Linked DNA regions of Shimia isoporae. The protein of the gene in region 2 interacts with the protein of the main gene of each other region in a pairwise test. Links are inferred from orthologs where the notes say so. Each region holds a gene or a part of one and is shown on either strand. Other genes may lie near its edges.

The links.
Region 1: the proteins of rplL (region 2) and BXY66_RS11695 interact in binary tests that used the Escherichia coli proteins (3 or more experiments, as listed by UniProt). The link is inferred for Shimia isoporae from one-to-one orthologs.
Region 3: the proteins of rplL (region 2) and obgE interact in binary tests that used the Escherichia coli proteins (3 or more experiments, as listed by UniProt). The link is inferred for Shimia isoporae from one-to-one orthologs.

What each region holds. Positions count from the first base shown.
Region 1 is NZ_SMGR01000002.1:1,823-5,146, reverse strand. Bases 1-3,010 are described here. They hold BXY66_RS11695 (DNA topoisomerase IV subunit A), read left to right. Parts: upstream 1-342; coding sequence 343-2,679; downstream 2,680-3,010. Other genes in these bases: BXY66_RS11690 (cytochrome P450), read right to left, coding at 2,822-3,010; BXY66_RS11700 (SH3 domain-containing protein), read right to left, coding at 1-188. In the rest of the region: more of BXY66_RS11690, read right to left, coding at 3,011-3,324. UniProt on the Escherichia coli protein: Topoisomerase IV is essential for chromosome segregation; it is the principal protein responsible for decatenating newly replicated chromosomes. It relaxes supercoiled DNA.
Region 2 is NZ_SMGR01000003.1:20,183-23,763, reverse strand. Bases 367-3,319 are described here. They hold rplL (50S ribosomal protein L7/L12), read left to right. Parts: upstream 367-1,629; coding sequence 1,630-2,010; downstream 2,011-3,319. Other genes in these bases: BXY66_RS14430 (LysR family transcriptional regulator), read right to left, coding at 3,153-3,319; BXY66_RS14435 (murein L,D-transpeptidase catalytic domain family protein), read right to left, coding at 2,073-2,825; rplJ (50S ribosomal protein L10), read left to right, coding at 1,040-1,558; BXY66_RS20705 (calcium-binding protein), read right to left, coding at 367-657. Also shown: more of BXY66_RS20705, read right to left, coding at 1-366; more of BXY66_RS14430, read right to left, coding at 3,320-3,581. UniProt on the Escherichia coli protein: The binding site for several of the GTPase factors involved in protein synthesis (IF-2, EF-Tu, EF-G and RF3). Is thus essential for accurate translation.
Region 3 is NZ_SMGR01000001.1:1,504,283-1,507,592, reverse strand. Bases 1-2,996 are described here. They hold obgE (GTPase ObgE), read left to right. Parts: upstream 1-973; coding sequence 974-2,020; downstream 2,021-2,996. Other genes in these bases: proB (glutamate 5-kinase), read left to right, coding at 2,008-2,996; BXY66_RS07365 (GNAT family N-acetyltransferase), read left to right, coding at 381-920; BXY66_RS07370 (LysE family translocator), read left to right, coding at 1-368. In the rest of the region: more of proB, read left to right, coding at 2,997-3,114; BXY66_RS07350 (glutamate-5-semialdehyde dehydrogenase), read left to right, coding at 3,173-3,310. UniProt on the Escherichia coli protein: An essential GTPase which binds GTP, GDP and possibly (p)ppGpp with moderate affinity, with high nucleotide exchange rates and a fairly low GTP hydrolysis rate.

The sequences.
Region 1 (3,324 bases), on a different replicon or contig from region 2:
GCAGCTTTGGTCACAACAGGTTCAATCGGCGTTGCAGTGATGCGCGCGGGTTCAGGAGTAACAGGGGATTTCTGGGATTGAGCCTCTACAACGTCGCGACGGTACGTCGGTTCAAAATCGGAACCGCCGCTGAGTTCGTAAAACGCCCATCCCATGAACGCAAAACTGACAACAACAAACTTGTTCACTATGAAATCTCCGAAAATATTAGGCACGTCACTACAAAGGCACGCGTCACAATAGCAGATTATCGAGGGCAGGAGTCGATTCTGAGGGGAAAAAACCTGAATTGTCCCCATCCATCTGCTTTACCGGCGTCGCGGGCTTGGGTATCACCGCTTTATGACCGACCTGATCGACGACGATTTCTCCGCCCAGAATGTGACTGAACCGCTGCGCCGTGCGATTGGCGAGCGCTATCTGACCTATGCACTCAGCACGATCATGCATCGGGCTCTGCCTGACGCACGAGACGGGTTGAAGCCGGTGCATCGCCGCATTCTCTATGCGATGCGCGAGCTCAAGTTGTCGTCGTCCGGAGGATTCCGTAAGTCTGCAAAGATTTCGGGCGATGTGATGGGCAATTATCACCCGCACGGCGACGCCGCGATCTATGACGCGATGGCGCGTTTGGCACAGGATTTTAACGTCCGATATCCGCTGGTCGATGGTCAGGGTAATTTCGGGAATATCGACGGCGATAATCCAGCTGCGAGCCGATACACCGAGGCGCGGATGACCTCTGTGGCAGAAGCCATGCTGGAAGGTCTCAACGAAAACGCTGTTGATTTCCGTGAAAATTATGACGGGACGCTGAACGAACCGGTCGTCTTGCCAGCCACTTTCCCGAACCTGCTGGCCAACGGTGCCAGTGGGATTGCGGTTGGGATGGCAACCAACATTCCGCCGCACAATATTTCCGAGCTGTGCGACGCCTGCCTTCATATGATCAAGACGCCGGATGTGCGCGATGATACCCTGCTGAACTATGTTCCGGGGCCGGATTTTCCGACCGGCGGCGTGATCGTCGAGCCAAAGGAAAATATCGCGCAGGCCTATCGGACTGGACGCGGTTCATTCCGTTTGCGCGCCAAGTGGGAAAAAGAAGACTTGGGTCGCGGCCAGTGGCAGATTGTCGTCACGGAAATCCCCTATCAGGTGCAAAAATCGCGCTTGATAGAGAAACTGGCAGAAGTCATTCAGACGAAGAAGGTGCCGATCCTTGGCGATGTTCGGGACGAAAGCGCCGATGACATTCGCCTGATCCTGGAACCCAAATCCAAGAACGTGGATCCGGACGTTCTTATGAATATGCTGTTCCGGACCTCGGATCTCGAAGTGCGCTTTTCCTTGAACATGAACGTGCTGATCGACGGTGTGACGCCCAAAGTATGTTCCATGAAGGAAGTGCTGCGTGCGTTTTTGGATTTCCGGCGTGAGGTCCTAATCCGTCGATCCAAACACCGAATGGAGAAGATCGACCACCGTTTGGAGGTTTTGGAAGGCTTTATCATTGCGTTCCTAAATCTGGACCGTGTGATCGATATTATCCGCTACGACGACGCTCCCAAACAGGCTCTTATGGCCGAGGACTGGGGAATCGAGCACGTTCGAGCTACCTCCGAAGCAGACTATAAATCGCCTCTGCCAGCCAAGGGAGAGGGCGAACTGACGGAGGTGCAGGCAGAAGCCATCTTGAACATGCGCCTTCGTAGCTTGCGCCGACTGGAAGAGCTTGAACTTATCCGAGAACGCGATGCGCTTATGGAGGAACGTGCCGGTCTTGAGGATTTGCTCGACAGTGAAGGCCTTCAGTGGGAGCGGATTTCGGAGCAGTTGAAGGAAGCTAAAAAGCTTTTTGGCAAAGACTACGAAGGCGGTGCACGCCGCACACAATTTGCTGAAGCGGGAGAGGTCGAAGACGTTCCGATCGAAGCGATGATCGACCGTGAACCGGTGACGATTGTTTGTTCGCAGATGGGCTGGATCCGCGCCATGTCTGGTCATATCGATCTGTCCCGTGAACTCAAGTTCAAGGATGGTGACGGACCGAGGTTCATATTCCACGCTGAAACGACGGACCGGCTGCTGGTCTTTGCGACAAACGGGCGGTTTTACACGCTCAGCGCCGCGAACTTGCCGGGTGGACGTGGCATGGGAGAGCCTTTGCGCTTGATGGTTGATTTGCCAAACGAGGCTGAGATTGTTGACATTTTTGTGCATGACAAAGAGCGCAGGCTACTGGTGGCCTCTAGTGCCGGCGACGGGTTTGTCGTGCCAGAAAAAGACGTTATTGCGCAGACGCGCACAGGCAAACAGGTGCTCAACGTAAAGGACGACATCCGGGCTCAAATTTGTAAGCCTGTGTCGGGCGACCACGTCGCTGTTGTGTCTAAAAACGGCCGCTTCCTTGTCTTCCCGATTTCCGAAATGCCCGAACTGGGGCGTGGCAAGGGTGTGCGCATCCAAAAATACAACATGGCGCGCGGGCGACAGGGAACTCTGGAACTGGATGGTGGACTGAGCGACATCACGACCTTCAATTGGGAAGAGGGGCTCAGCTGGTCCATGGGGGGAAAGACGCGGCACGAACCGGACATGTCCGATTGGCTGGGCAAGCGCGCCGGCGTCGGTAAAAAGGCGCCCTACGGTTTCCCAAAAACCTTCACCTTTGACTAGGTCAGGCCTTCTTTCTGGTCACAAATACCCAAGGCTCAGGCCGCCGGCTTAAGCCGCGCGTAAGCCAGAAAGGTGCGGGCGCAATCTGTCAAAACGGCTGTCTGCATAACGTCGGTATTACGTCGGCAAAACGTCTGTTTTCTTACACGGGTTTAGCGGTGAGCCAGACCCCGTCGTCAGGTCTCAGCGTGAGGATCATCACCGGATCCGGATCGCGCCCTTCGACAAGTTCGAACCGGAACCGGGCCAGTAGCGTGGCGAGAATGATCACGGCCTCCTGGATGGCAAAGCTTGCGCCTATGCAAATGCGTGGTCCGTCCCCAAAAGGCAGATAGGCATATCGATCAACGGATTTTTTGTCAGCAAAGCGCGACGGATCGAAAGCATTCGGATTGTCCCAGAGCATGTGATTGCGGTGCAGGGCGTAGATCGGGATCATCACGGTGTCGCCCGGGCGGATATCGCGGGCGCACAGGACGTCAGGCGCCTGCGCGGTACGTGAAATGATGCCCGCAGGTGGATACAACCGCAGCGCCTCGTCCACGATCTGGCGGATGAGCGGCATCTTTGCGGCTTCCTCTCCCGTCGGAGCAGCGCCGGACATGCACCGTTGAGCTTCAACTCTTGCCCGTTCCTGCACGTCCT
Region 2 (3,581 bases):
GTGCCCGATCTGGGGAGTATGTGTGTAAGGAGGAAGGTAGTCGCCATCGAGAAGGTCGTCTCCCGCGCCGCCGACGAGGACGTCGTCACCAGACCAGCCCTGCAATGAGTCGTTGCCGGCAAATCCGAGCAGTGTGTCATTACCTTCGCGTCCATTAAGCTCGTTGGCTGACCGGTTACCGGCAATGTAATCGGCGAAATCGGAGGCCATGACGTTTTCAATGCTGCGCAGTGTTATTTGACCGAACTCGGTTGCCTGAACGCTTTGCAAACGCAAGTCTATCGTGATGCCTGTGGTTGCTATGTAGCGAGCCATGCTCAGCGTATCGCTTCCGCCTCCGCCGTTAAAAAGGCTGTCTCCGACGTCCCAAGCAATAAGATCATCACCCAAACCACCAAAAACTGAGTCGTTACCAGTTTCGGCGGCCAAATAGTCGTTACCTGCTCCGCCGCGTAGCGTGTCGGTTCCGACGCCGCCAAAGATCAAATCACTACCGTCGCCGCCCCAAAGTGCGTCGTCGCCTTCGTCACCGTGCAGGCGATCGTTTCCCGCGCGGCCGCGCAGGGTGTCGTTGCCAAGGTAGCCACGGATAATGTCGCCGAGTTCGCTGCCGATGAGTGCGCTGTCGTCCAGATCTGTGCCGCCTACGAATGCCATTCTGTTGTCCTCAAAATGAAGTCGGGATTCTATGGGTATTTGGAAACACAGGCAGCATAGCACATAACTGAAGTGCGCGTTGTGATTGCATCCTTTCACTTTCCTGTGGACAAAGCTGTAGGCTGGGCCTAAAGACGCCCTGCCCACACGCAGAGTGTCATCTTGATTCTCTGTGAGTGGCCTGTCCAAGACGAAGGGTTCGGATTTCGGTCTGAATAATTCCTTTCTGAGATGGGGTAAGAGACAAGAATTCTTATGAAGGGCCCTGTTGGGCGCTTCGGCGATCTTGGTTCCCAACCCTTTTGTATGGACCTAAACGCGTGCCGCTTTTGTGGTGCGCAAAACTGAGCCGGGGAGCAATCCCCAATTTTGGAGTAAAACTGTGGATAGAGCACAAAAAGAGAAGTTGGTCGAAGAGCTCGGCCAGATCTTTGAAAGCTCTGGCGTTGTAGTGGTTGCCCACTACGCGGGTCTCACGGTTGCTGACATGCAAGACCTCCGTGCGCGTGCGCGCGAAGCGGGTGGTGCAGTGCGTGTCGCCAAGAACAGGCTCGCCAAGATCGCCCTGGACGGCAAACCATGCGAAAGCATTGGTGGCCTTCTGTCGGGTATGACCGTTCTGACCTATTCCGAGGACCCTGTGGCAGCAGCCAAAGTGGCCGAGGACTTCGCCAAGGATAACAAAAAGTTTGAAATCCTCGGCGGTGCAATGGGCGAGAACGCTCTGGACCGTGCTGGTGTTACAGCAGTGTCGAAAATGCCTTCCCGCGAGGAGCTTATTGCCTCCATCGTTGGCTGCATCGGCGCACCTGCTTCCAACATCGCCGGCGCCATTGGCGCACCTGCTTCGAACATCGCATCCATCCTGTCTACCATCGAGGAAAAGGCAGAGGCTGCGTAAGCAACTTACGAACCGCGTAGGCACAATTGCCCAACGTTGGAACACATACCTAGAAACGGAAAGAGTCAAAAATGGCTGATCTGAAAGCACTCGCCGAAAGCATCGTGGGTCTGACCCTGCTGGAAGCACAAGAACTGAAAACCATCCTCAAAGACGAGTATGGCATCGAGCCCGCAGCTGGCGGCGCAGTTGTAATGGCAGGCGGCGGCGACGCAGCCGGCGGCGCAGCTGAAGAAGAAAAGACTGAATTCGACGTGATCCTGAAATCTGCAGGCGCATCGAAAATCAACGTCATCAAAGAAGTCCGCGGCATCACTGGCCTGGGCCTCAAAGAAGCTAAAGAACTGGTTGAAGCCGGCGGCAAAGCTGTCAAAGAAGGCGTCTCCAAGGACGAAGCTGAAGAGATCAAAGGCAAGCTGGAAGCAGCTGGCGCCGAGGTCGAAGTTAAGTAATTCGGGTTTTCACCGAGTTATTGCAGGCGTCCCTTTCGGGGCGCCTGTTTTCGTTTGGGCACCTATTCACATAGCGGAAGTTCAAGCGGAGGCCGCTTTGGCAAAGAACTGCGCCATTCGTTAATGATCGGCTGTAGTGTGCGTTTGGGCCAGAATTTCGGGGTGCCGATAGCTGCGAGGCAGGCTTCGTTCCAATAGAGCCCGGCCCGCGCCAGCGACGTTCCCTTTTTAACCGCCTTGGCGATTGCGTTGATGTCCTGTGATGCGGGGTAGATGTAAAGCGTTGTGGGGTTGCCATCGGCGATCCTGAGTATTTCCGTGGTCGCCGGTTTTGACCATGTGGTGCATCCATTGCTGCGACCTGAGGTGTAATCCACAAGTCTTCCGAAAGGCACAAATCCATCATCGTCGGCGTGTTTGCTTTGTGGCCTTTCCATTCGGCACTGCCATTTCAGGAACATGGCACGGTGACCGCCAATGGCGCGCTCGCGCGCGTTACTTGTCTCGCCTTCGCCGTCAAACAAAAGAAACGTGCGGAGAAATGGTTTGGTGCCAGACGTGCTTTGATAGTAGCCCTTGAACGAAGTGCGGGATTCAGCCGTTACATAGGCGCCTCCAGCCGTGAGCTTCGAGCCTTCAGCATTGCTGAAGTTGCGCGCACATTGCCGACCATTCGAAAAGTTTGCGCGGGCAAGTTTACGGCCGTTTCCGTATCCCGAGGATACGGCCTTGAAGGTTTTCGACGATTCACAAATCACATAGAATCGAGATAGTGCGGCGCCATTGGACGCGGTGCTTGGTCGAGTAGCGTCCATTGCGAAATAGCAGCCGTTTTTTACGGCGCCACTTTGCGTCTTCTCCCGATAGAGTGCACGCGCCCTATCCAGTACGACCGGCGCGATCTGGTTGTGACCCGTACCGACATGTTTTTGCAGCCAGACTGGGACATCTGCTGAAAGCGAGGAGGCGATCGCCGGTGTTGCGTTTAGCAACCCGGAGAATAGAGAAACCGAAAGGACTAGACTGAGTGACTTAAGCAACAAAACATAGGCCTCGAACAGGGAAACAGCGATCAGTTGTTGTCAGCCTGCACGAAAAAGGCGTGCCCGGTCTAGGGGAGGCGGGCAAATTTGAAGTCGGGCTCAGGTGTTGGAAAGACCTTCCCGGAGATGATTGAGTAGGGCGGTTACTTTTTTTGGGCGCAGATGCGATGGTTGCACGATGGCGACGACGTCGGCATCTGGTAGGGACCACTCAGGCAGAACCCTGAGCAGTCGTCCGCGGTCGATGTCGTCTCTGACGCTCCATTCGGAGCGTTCGACAATCCCCAAACCATCTAGCGCCCAAGCGCGAACAACTTCGCCGTCGTTGCTTCGGAAAGCCGGTGTAAATCGAACGCGGCATTCCAATCCATCATCGCTGCTAAAACGCCAATGCGTGACATCCGCGGCGTCTTCTTGGATGCAACCACATCTATGGCTCGAAAGGTGGCTTGGATGCTCCGGGTGCCCAACCGATGCGAGATAGGTTGGCGAAGCGCAAAGCAGGCGTTTGTTCCTACAAAGGACGGT
Region 3 (3,310 bases), on a different replicon or contig from region 2:
GGATAAGCGCTGCGTACATCTGTTGGTTGGCATGGAAAGTGGCAAACCTGCGATTGTCTCCGCAAAGCGGTGTTTCCGAACACCCCCCCGGTTTCATAGCGGGCTTGTGGGTTCACCCGCTCAACCCGAAGGCCTGGGCGATGATTGTCACGGGATTTACCAGTTTCGTGAAACCCGACACACCGGCGTTGCAAGCCACGGCTACAATCGCCATCTGCCTGTTAGTGACACAGGCCGTATTTCACCCGATCTGGACATATGGGGGAGACCGGATCGCACAGCTTGTCGCGGGAAAACCCGCAGAGCGATATTTGATGTTGACCTTGGCCGCTTTGACAGTGGGCTCGGTTCTCGTCGTTCTTTTCTGAGGAGGAAGAGGTATGAAGCTTGATACCATCGTCAATCAGCCGGTGATCGAAGCGGAACGGTTTGTTCTGCGCCCGCTGCGGCGATCCGATCAGGGCTTGATCGATATGTACGCTGGTCTGGAGGAGGTCGCGCGCATGACTGCGTCGATCCCACATCCTCTGCCGCCTGGTGCGACCGAGGCTTTTATCCTGCGTTCCCAAGCGGACGATCGCCTCGAGGATGTCTGGGCAATTGACGGCAGTCAGGATGGCCAACCTGAAGTTATGGGGTTGATTGGGCTGACACGTGTGGATCAGGGGCAAGTCGAGATAGGCTATTGGGTCGGTCCCGGTTTCTGGAACACTGGGCTGGCTTCGGAGGCTGTTCGCGCACTCATTTCCGCGAACCCGCTGGACAGCAAAACCATTTTTGCCAGTGTTTTTCAGGACAATCCGGCTTCTGCACGTGTCCTGACGAATTGTGGATTCCAGTATCTGGGAGATGCAGAGGATTTCTCCGTGTCGCGTGATGCAAACGTACCGACATGGACCTATTCGCTGAAACTGGATTGAGCCTTCGGGCTTGTCACGCTATCAGGCTCAAAGCCGTATAAGGACCTAATGATATGAAATTCCTCGACCTTGCCAAAGTATACATCCGCTCAGGCGGTGGCGGGTCGGGCTGTGTCTCGTTCCGGCGTGAGAAGTATATCGAATACGGTGGGCCGGATGGCGGCGACGGTGGTAACGGCGGATCGGTTTATGCCGAAGCGGTTGAGGGTCTCAACACGCTGATAGACTTTCGCTACCAGCAGCACTTTTTTGCTAAGTCCGGCCAGCAGGGCATGGGCAACCAGCGGACAGGCAAGACGGGCGAGGACATTGTTCTTCGTGTGCCCGTCGGGACTGAAATTCTGGACGAGGATCAGGAAACGGTTGTGGCCGACCTGACCGAAGTCGGACAGCGTGTTTTGCTTGCCAAAGGCGGCAATGGAGGCTGGGGCAACCTACACTTCAAGTCGGCTACCAACCAGGCACCCCGGCGGGCAAATCCGGGTCAAGCGGGGATTGAGCGCACGATCTGGCTGCGCCTGAAACTGATCGCGGACGTTGGGCTTCTTGGCTTGCCAAACGCCGGTAAGTCGACGTTTCTTGCCGCAACTTCAAACGCGCGCCCCAAAATCGCTGACTATCCCTTTACAACATTGCACCCCAACCTTGGTGTTGTTGGCGTGGATGGTGTCGAATTTGTTGTCGCCGACATTCCTGGCTTGATCGAAGGCGCCTCGGAGGGCAGGGGGCTCGGGGACCTTTTCCTTGGCCACGTGGAGCGTTGTGCAGTCCTGTTACATCTGGTGGATGGATCTTCCGGCACTTTGCTTGAAGACTACAGAACGATTGTTCAGGAGATCGGAAACTACGCCGACGTATTGGCTGAGAAGCCCAGAGTTACGGTTCTCAACAAGATCGACACTCTGGATGATGAAGAGCGAGCGTTCCTCAAGGAAGAACTCGAGGCTGTAGCTGGCGGGCCAGTGATGTTGATGTCAGGCATCAGCCATGAAGGCACCACCGAGGTTCTGCGAGCTTTACGCGCGGAGATCGATGATGATCGTGTCCGCCAGAAGATTGCCGAAGGTGGCGACGAGGACGAAGCGCCTTGGCAACCCTGACCGACGCTAAACGGGTAGTGATCAAAATCGGGTCTGCCTTGCTGGTGGATCGCGACAGGAGTGCGTTGCGCGGCGAATGGCTGCGAGGACTGGCGGAAGACGTGGCCATGCTGAAGGCCAGAGGCACAGATGTGATCCTCGTTTCTTCCGGTTCCATTGCCTTGGGACGCGGGGCTCTCGGGCTTCCTGCAACGGAGCTCTCTCTGGATCAGTCACAGGCTGCCGCTGCGGTGGGGCAAATCCGGTTGGCACGGGCCTACGAAGAGGCATTGGCGCCGCATGGGATAACCACGGCCCAAGTTCTCGTAACGCTGGAAGACAGTGCTAACCGGCGCCGGTATCTGAACTCGCGGGCGACGTTGGAACAGTTGATTTCACTGGGTGTTGTGCCGATCGTGAACGAAAATGATACCGTTGCTACGGACGAAATTCGTTATGGCGACAACGATCGTTTGGCGGCGCAGATCGCGTTGACAACAGGTGCTGACCGGTTGGTATTGTTGTCTGATGTCGACGGTTTCTATTCTTCCAACCCGATGGAAAACCCGAGCGCGCAGCGTTTCGACATTATTGATGAGATTACCGCCGAAATCGAAGATATGGCTGGCGAGGGTGTATCTGGCCTGTCTAAGGGCGGCATGATCACCAAACTGATGGCGGCAAAAACCGCAACTGCCGGAGGCTGCGCTATGGCCATTACAGAAGGGTCGGTTAGCCGCCCTATCTCGGCGTTGGAAAATGGTGCAAATGCCACATGGTTCACGGCACAGGGCACACCGCATTTGGCGCGTAAACGTTGGATCGGATCAATGAAGCCGCAAGGCACTCTGGTGGTAGACGCCGGCGCCGCGCGCGCATTGGGGCAGGGCAAAAGCCTCTTGCCTGCGGGCGTGACGAATGTGACTGGTGATTTCGAGCGCGGCGACCCGGTGATCATTTCCGATGCTGACGGTCACAAGCTCGGGCAGGGGCTGACTGCCTACAAGGCCAGCGATGCGGACAAAATCAAGGGACATCACAGCCGAGACATAGAACCCCTGCTGGGGTATCCGGGACGTGCCGCGTTGATCCACAGGGATGACATGGCACTTTGACCGGCAAATTGATAAACGAGTTGAAATAAACAAACCTGAAACGCAAAGGACTGATCTGATGAAAGACATCGCAGATATCCCCGCCCTGATGACCGAGCTTGGCCAGAATGCCAAAGCCGCAGCTGCGGAATTGGCCTTTGCACCAGCTCCAGCAAAGCGAAAGGCGCTGGAGGCGGCAGCGGACAGCGTTTGGGAG